Regions from separate parts of the Shewanella sp. MM_2022_3 genome, predicted to be linked through region 2. Evidence: riboswitches for the same ligand, from Rfam matches in the RefSeq annotation. Region 2 holds a riboswitch; the other holds the start of a gene.
The links. A riboswitch is a leader RNA that binds a small molecule or an ion and turns the genes downstream of it on or off. The one in region 2 is predicted to bind cobalamin.
Positions count from the first base shown of each region.

Region 1: another riboswitch for cobalamin. It lies ahead of MMG82_RS13745 (ABC transporter ATP-binding protein); the one in region 2 lies ahead of MMG82_RS19255 (TonB-dependent receptor).

Region 1 covers NZ_JAKZGV010000027.1:4,562-8,953, reverse strand. Annotated here, with positions in the region: gene cobT (nicotinate-nucleotide--dimethylbenzimidazole phosphoribosyltransferase) at 1-8, opposite strand, end outside; gene MMG82_RS13750 (iron ABC transporter permease) at 171-1,310, opposite strand; gene MMG82_RS13745 (ABC transporter ATP-binding protein) at 1,307-2,194, opposite strand; cobalamin riboswitch at 2,318-2,500, opposite strand; gene MMG82_RS13740 (histidine phosphatase family protein) at 2,676-3,398, opposite strand; gene metH (methionine synthase) at 3,656-4,392, shown strand, end outside.
Region 2 covers NZ_JAKZGV010000060.1:440-4,831, forward strand. Annotated here, with positions in the region: gene MMG82_RS19250 (HDOD domain-containing protein) at 1-446, opposite strand, end outside; gene MMG82_RS19255 (TonB-dependent receptor) at 708-2,666, opposite strand; cobalamin riboswitch at 2,775-3,004, opposite strand; gene MMG82_RS19260 (hypothetical protein) at 3,139-4,392, opposite strand, start outside.

The DNA of each region.
Region 1 (4,392 bases), on a different contig from region 2:
TGAGACATTCACACTCCAGTGACTAATTCGATTTCAATAACTCGTTCGATTTCAATAACTCGTTCGATTTCAATAACTCGTTCGATAACAACTACGACGCATACAGCGGCTATTTTCCATACACACTTAGTACTAAATTAGCTAATCCTCTGCGAAAAACGCGAGTTCGATTAGTTGCGCCGACGCAAAATCAGCAAAAAGAAAAAACTACCTATCGAGGCGGTGATAATCCCAACGGGCAGTTCTTGATTGCCCAGCAAACATCTCGCGAGCACATCAATCCACACCATAAACAAGCCGCCCACTAACGCGGTGAGCAAAATGGGCTGACGCCCGGGAAATAACAAGCGCACCGTATGGGGGATCATTAATCCAACAAAACCTATGCCACCACAGGTCGCCACTAAAACGGCGGTAATTAGTGAGCAGAGCAATAACATATTGAGGCGTAATTTAGGTACATTCACCCCTAAGGTGTGGGCCGTTTCATCCCCCGCCTGCAGGGCCATAATCTGCCGCTTCCAACCGAGGATGATAAAAAAACTCACCAATACAACGATAGATGGCAAAATTAAGAGCGGCCAACTGGCCTTAGCAAAACTGCCCAAACTCCAAAAAAGCACTGATGCCGTGGCCTGCGGGCTGGCAAAATACAACAGCAAGCTGGTTAATGCGCCAAACATAAACGATGTTGCCACCCCAGAGAGCAGCATGCGCTCAACTTGGCTGTTGAGCCCAAGCCCTGACAAGGCGAGAACAATAAGAACGGATAAACTGGCACCAATAAAAGCGCCGAAAGGCAAACTAAACCACAGGAGCCCAGCAAACATTCCAGAGCCACTAAAAATCCCCGAATTGGCAATAACGCCCGCATTACCGAATAGACCAGAGCCAGTAAACAAGGTCAGCATCACCACAGCGCCAAAGGAGGCACCTGAACTGATGCCAAATAAATAAGGGTCAGCAAGCGGATTGCGCGTTACGGTTTGCAGCACACTGCCCGCTAAAGACAGCCCCGCCCCCGCCACAAACGCGAGCAATATCCGTGGCAACCTTAATTCCATCACAATCCGCTCCGTCATCGAGGCGGTAGTTGACGCATCGTCGTTGGCGAAAAATTGATTGAATAGTTTAATAAACACATGCAGCACATCTAAAAAGCTGATATTTGCCGCGCCAAAACTGGCGGCCGCAATCGGGGTCAGCAGAGCAAAACCCACCAAGCCAAGAATCAGCCATTGCTGGCGGGTTAATGGCGTTAAAATATGGGTTAAAAGATTCATCATTATCAGCTTAAACGTGTCAATCATGGCGTGTTTATCTCCCCGTTGATGTTATGGGGAGCGGATACAACCACATCATCCGTCGGTGATTTTTGATAACCATAAAAGTAATTAATTAAAGGATTGGCATGTTGTGGATGGGGCATCACTTGGGCGCAAACCCCAAAAACTTGGGCAATGCGCTCCTCTGTTAATACCTCACTCGGCGTACCCATGGCGCTCACTTGCCCCTTATCCAGTAGCAGCAAACTATCACACAGGGCACTTGCTAAATTCAGATCATGAATAGAGGCAATGACACTAATACCAAGGCTTCGAACCAGCTCCAAAATTTGTATTTGATAGCGCACATCGAGGTGGTTTGTGGGTTCATCTAAAATCAGTAACTGAGGTTGTTGCACGATAGCGCGTGCAATCAGTGCCCGTTGTTTCTCGCCGCCAGAGAGCCGTTCATATTGCTGATAGCGCTTATGGCTAAGACCTACCTTTTCAAGCGCCTTGATAATTTTTTCACTATCACCGCTGGAATTAGTATCGAACATTCCTTTGTGGGGCGTGAGCCCCATAGCAACGAGTTGCTCTGTGGTCATATCAAAATAGTGCGGCGTATCCTGCTGCACCACAGCTACTTTACAGGCAAATGCCTTGGGCGAAAGCTCGTTAATGTCCTGCGAAAACAAACTGATTTGCCCCAGAGTTGGGCGAATAAAACGATATATACAACGCAGTAAACTGGATTTACCCGCACCGTTAGGGCCGATTAATCCCAGCATTTCACCGCGTTGTAGGGCAAAGTTAATCCCAGAAAGAATGGTTTTGCCTTCGATGGTCCAACTTAATTGGCTGACATTGAGTGCCACATTAGTTAGCACCGCCGAAGATTGCACATCTGTTGACGTGGAAGGCTTCATTAAAAGCAGCTCCCACAGGCATATTTTGTACCCAAACCCAGTAGCACCATGGGCCACAGGGCGAAACGTATCAATATCATTTTCTGCTCCCTCGAGTCACCCGCTCGAGAACTAAGGCTGCGCGCAGCGAAAACAGAAATAGGCAGGTCTCCTGACTTGTAGCAAAGAAGGTTCTAGGTTCTAGGCACTTCTTTTAACTACTCACAGTTGCGGGTACAGTTCGGGCTGGCTGACGGGCAGCACCCCGATTCCCTATTATGTTTGGGTTGATTCGGCGTTTATAACGACTATTGCCTTAAGCGAATAGCGCAGGATAAAGCGAAATTCCCAACACCTATTTCTGCGACATTTAAACTTAGCGAACACAATGTGCTATCTGGCTCAAACGTCAGGGAAAAGCATTATCCTATATCTTGCTCATTAGGCAATGCAGTTTAAATCAGAAAATGTTCATCATCCCATTTAGCATGAGATTTCTAACTCAATCAGCATGGCCCGATGGCCAGTCTAAGCGCCAGTATCGAGTTCCATGTTTATCTTCGAGTACATTAATCGTCACCACCGCGGCAACCGGTAAAGTCAGTTGACTGTAAAACCCTACCGTTCTCACCGCCCCCAACGCTCTTGCCATTAAATGACGGATCACTCCGCCGTGGGTCAGAATCCAGATATTGGCTGTGGGTACATTAGCATTACACTCGCCGTGGGCCTGTTCATCATCCAACGCCAGCAGGGCAAACTCTTTATTGAGGATCTGCTCTATTGCGCCATCGATACGAGCCTCGAAACTTGCCATCGTTTCACCATTGGGCGGCGACACGGCCCAAGGATCTTGCCAATAGGCCGCCATGCGCTCGCCATCCTGTTGATATAACTCATCGAGCAAGCGACCATCCCAATCGCCAAAATCCATTTCTTGTAGATCCTCAAGCAGGTTGACCTCAAGCGGCGAAGGCGTTGGTGCAGCTAAATGTGAACTCTCAGACAAGCTGGAATGCGGCTCCAGCGCCAACCCCTTGGCAAATTCAGCGCAGCGCCTTGAGGTAGAGCTGTAAATACCGTGGCACTCTCTGGCCTGCAAAGCGACGGCTGCCAACATCTGCCGCCAGCCCTTCTCGCTCAGTGGAACATCGACTCTGCCACGTAAAATGGCCCCGCCCTCGCATTCCCCATGGCGTAACAGTAATAAGCGAACTTGTTTCATATATGCCTTTTAAAAATCTTAGGACCTAAACTCTAGATTCTAGATTCTAGATTCTAGATTCTAGATTCTAGATTCTAGATTCTCGATTCTCGCTCCTAATGACTTTCACCTTGCCCTGACAATCCGATGTCGCGTATTATGGACGTCTATACGTTTAAATGTCCAAAACAAAAGCTCACGACGTTAATAATAAAATGCAATGTAGCGCACAATTGCGTACTTTGGACTCAACTTAGCTGTAGTAAAGGTAATCATTTATGGCGATATCTCTCCATCGAGCCAGCCAAACACTGGCAGACATTCGCAACCAGTTGTCAAAGCGCATTCTGATTTTAGACGGCGCCATGGGCACTATGATCCAAGGCTACAAGCTAGAAGAAGCCGATTACCGTGGCGAGCGTTTCAAGGATTGGCATACCGACGTTAAGGGCAATAACGATCTTTTAGTGCTCACGCAGCCACACATCATCAAACAAATTCACACCGACTACCTATTAGCCGGTGCCGATATTATTGAAACCAACACTTTCAACGCCACCACTATCGCCATGGCCGACTACGATATGCAGTCGCTGTCCGCCGAAATTAACCGTGAAGGTGCGCGCCTCGCCCGTGAGGCCTGTGATGAAATCGAAAAAGCCACGGGGAAACCACGTTATGTTGCCGGTGTGTTAGGACCCACTAACCGTACCTGCTCTATCAGCCCAGATGTGAACGATCCTGGATATCGCAATATCCACTTTGATGAGTTAGTGACCGCTTATTGCGAATCGACCCGCGCGCTGATTGAAGGCGGCGCCGATATCATTATGGTCGAGACCATCTTCGATACCTTAAACGCCAAAGCCGCGCTATTTGCCATCGAAACCGTGTTCGATGAACTCTTTGGAGCAAATTCGCCAGCGCGTTTGCCAGTGATGATCTCCGGCACTATTACCGATGCCTCGGGTCGAACCCTGACCGGACAAACCACCGAAGCCTTTTATAACTCCCT
Region 2 (4,392 bases):
AAGGTTTGCACCTCATCGGGGTCGATATCGACATCCGGCATATCAACTAAGCTGTCAACCGCATCAGTTGCTATATTTTCCGTGAGTTTCCAATAACCTTGCACCAACTTCTTATAGGGTTGAGGCAATTCATCGAGGCGTTCTTTCAAATAAAATGTAAAGGCGTAACGGTAAATATTAACTTGGCCCAAACGAATTAAGGCATCTTTTAAAGAGCGAGACTTAGGGCTAACCACACCAGAAGCTTGCGCCGAATTGCTGCGCATCAACATATGGGCCGCTAACGCGGGATCACTCGAAATAATATCGATCACATTACGAATATCGCCTTCGGCAAGAATGGCCTTTTTCAGTGGAATTAAGATCCCACGGCGGCCAATGACTTGCTCTTCATTCGCTATGATGGCTCTCACTTGAGTAAAAACCTGTTGCTCAAGATCTGTCATAGGACACTTTACACCTGTTAATTAGCTATAAGATGATTCGAATACCGCTCACATCATACCCAAACTACAAAGAATTTCAGCACTAAGTCGTAGAATAATTGCGTTAACCCTAAAGATGATGTGCTTTATAGTATAAGCAACGACTTAGCCTATATTACACCCGTAAAAATGATTTTTCTCTGCACCCAACAGCAGAAATAACAAAGCCAGACAACGTCTGGCTTTAAAATGCGCTAAATCACTTAATTATCAGGATTCGGCTTAGAAGCGGTAACCTACCGTCAAGCGAATATCACGGCCTCGGCCTGAGTAATAGCCGTCATAGGTTCCACCAGCATAATAACCAGCACTGACATAGTCTTTATCAAACAGGTTATCGATACGCAGGCTCGCTAACCAAGCGTCACGGGTATAGTTAAGTGCCAAGTTACCTAAGACATAACTAGCCAATTTATCGCCTTGGTTAGCATTATCGCCTTCGATAAAGCGATCGCCCGTATAAATCGCCTCGGCAAAGACTTGAAAATGTTCGGCAAAATCCATGCTGACATAACCGCGTCCCGAATGCTCGGCCACCCAAGACAATTTCTTGCCATCATTTACCCCATCGGTAAATTCGGCATCGATATAGTTGTACTCAAGACCTAGTTGCAACGCTTTAGTCACCTGCCAATCCCAATCGGCACTCGCGCCATAACGGCGTGAAGCATCGGCATTGACGTTAGCGCCTTGGAAGCTGCCCCCAACAGGTTTTTCAGCACTCGGGTCGAAGACAATTTCATCTTCTAAATCGAGGCGGTATAGGCTCACTCGCAAAGTTTGGCTGGCAACAGCCCAATCCCAACCAGCTTCATAGGAGCGGCCGGTCTGCGGCTTTAAGCCATACACATCTTTCGGAGTGTAGGCTTGCTCATCCACCTTAGCGAAACGGAAGTTTTCATCGCCACGTAGATAGAATCTGTGCTCGGCGCTCGGACGGTAATTTAAACCGAACTCGAATGCAGTGGCATCTTCATCTAAATCAATACCGTTTGGATACACATTGCCATCGACCAGATCGTCAGTCACCCGCGCGTAACGTCCGCCCACCACATAGCTTAAGGTGTGACTTAACGGCACAGTGGCTTGCAGGTAAGCACTTTGCATATCCTGCACGTTACTGCGCGCCATAGAGTCAAACTCGGCTTTACCGCGGCTGATATCCAAACCAGTCACTAGGTTTAGCTCACCTTGACGGGTACTGTAGTTGGCAAGCGCCTTAGGGCTAAACATCAGCAGTGAGCGAGTATTATGGCTCTGGCCCCAATTGAGTGAGCTGACTAAGGTATCGCTGTAATCTAGATCCGCCGCTAATGCCCAGTTTTGATTAAGCTGATGCTGATAGCCCGTACGCGCCGCAGTGGTCATTTCATGGGAATATTGCTTATCGTTCCCAGAGTAACGTGGGTTGTCTTTAAATTGATCTTTAGTCAATGCCCCTGGATTTTCGCGGTCATCATCGTAATAGCTGGTTTCGACAAAGAAAGAATCAGTCGCCGTTTTATATTGAATGCGGCCAAGGATAGAGCCCGTTTCATTGGCATTATGCTGACGATAGTTGTCACCTTGGTTGTAGCTTCCGGTCAAGAAATAGCGCCAATCCTTGTTGATTGCGCCAGACACATCGCCGCGACCTTCATAGGTATTAAAGCTACCGCCGGATAATTGCACGCTGCCACCCGTATTCTCAGGCGATTTAGTCACAATATTGATCACGCCACCCACGGCTTGATCGCCATAGAGCACGCCCGCACTGCCGGATAAAATCTCGATGCGTTCAACCTGATTTAAGGGAATTGCATTCAGGCTAGGCGCAGCAATATCAATGTTATTCAGACGGCGACCATCGAGCAAAATCAAGGTGTTGTTTACCGCAGCGCTGGCGCTAAAACCGCGCATCGCAAAGCTAGTACCAATATTGTTATCCGAAATTTGAATACCGCTCTGACCACGTAAGACGTCAGTCAAATTAGTCGCGCCACTCATTTCAATCGCCGCAGCATCAATCACATTCACATTAGCGGCAATATTTAACGGGGTCTTATCAGCACGACCAATCACCACGATATGCTCATCGACGTTGGCGGCATGAGTTTCATCAGCAGCCACAGCGGGCGCGATAATTGATACACTGCAAAGGCTGCCAATCAGCAGCGCAATTTTGGTTGGATGTGTTCCCATTTTACCTTTAACTCCTACAAGGAAAACGGGGCATTAGCGCCACGATACCGTTGATTCAGTAGAAAACACTGATAGTCACTATCGCATTTTGAGATCTGCCCACCGAAATCTCAAAAACACCTTTAGGGCCGGTCTCCGGACTTAGGCTATATCCATCTCAACTTGAGATGAACGCGAAACTGACCTTTACACACTCGATTTCAGTGTTCATCGTGAACGCCTATCAAATGCGGTCGTCTCTCACCTTTTACCGTTGCGGGGGCAGTGCCAGAATTTCACTGGCTTCCCGATTATCTCGCGACTTCATCATCGCAAGCACCACAGAAGGTTGACTCAAAATTAGGTTCAAAGGGCGTCAAACCTGTTAACGCCCAACAAGGCTCAGAATATTAAAGACCTAAGCGCGCGCATTATAGACGTCTATACGGATGAAAGTCCATTAATCTCAGATTGGCGAGAAAGCTCACATGAGTTAGAAAACGCCATCCCAGTTTTTTGCCGCTGGTTGGGGTCTGTCTTTACTTAAAATCGCCTGACGCTGCTCAGGGGTTTCGCATTGGGCAACCGGGCTTAAATCCAGCGGCTTAATCACTAACGAGTCAGCAGGTTGCACAGGCGACTTGTCGAACATGGGCAAATTCATCGACCAAGAGACCAACTCCCCCTTGTCGCTAATGCCAACATAACCGTCATTTGCGCCATCTAACCACGTGAGACGCGGAATACGTGCCATTAACTTTTCCACATTATCACGGTTGGCGCGATATCCAACGGGCACCACTTTGCCATCGGGACGCGTAAACACAAAGGAGGATGGTCCTTGAGTAATAACACTTCCTTCCTGCCAATATTTATCAAGAATCTCTTGGGCATAGTGAAACCCAAACATATACGCGTAGTCAGTGTCGTCGGCCACAATTTGCGGCACGGCCTTATCCCGCAGTAATAAAAACCCTGAGCCGACACTGATAATCTCCTTCACGCCTGTAATGTCGGTTTTTTTAATCCAATCGACACCACAGTTAATGCCATCGCCCCAAAAATGCGCATCCCCCGTAGGACTTAAAATCGCAAAGGCACAATTGTTTGCCGTCATACTCGCCACATCCTTTAAGGCGCTGCGGATCGAGTAAGCATCACTGCGCCAGCCCCAACTCACCACAGTACCGTCCTTTTTCAAGGCGGCATAGGTGTGTTGAAAATATTCGATCTTCGCCACATCCGTAAGCTGCGGGAGTAACTTTTTCATATTGGTCGACTCTTCAACCTGCCCCCAAATCACAGCACTGCCCTGTTTTTTAAGGGCGACAAAACTGCGTCCTCTGGCAAAGATATCGACGACATCAACTAATTGATCCTGCACATGCAAACTATTGCCGCCGTAGGGGCCATAACCCCAAGTATGTACCTTGCCTGTGGCATCTAGCGCGGCAATGGCCTCTTGATTGGCGAACAACTTGGTAATATTGGTCATGCGGTTTTGTAGGGCTTTGTCGAGGCGATATTTCCCCGCATTGCCCCAGAACACCACAGTGCCATCTTGACGTAACGCGGCAAACCCATCTTTAATCGAGACGATTTGCTTAACTTGCTTAAGCTGCTCAGTCACCTCGCGGCTATCGCCACCAGCATAGCTATCACCCCAAGTGATCACCTCACCGGATTGTGTTAACGCCGCAAAGGCCGAACTATTGGTGACCACAGTCTCGACAGCGGGTAAATCACA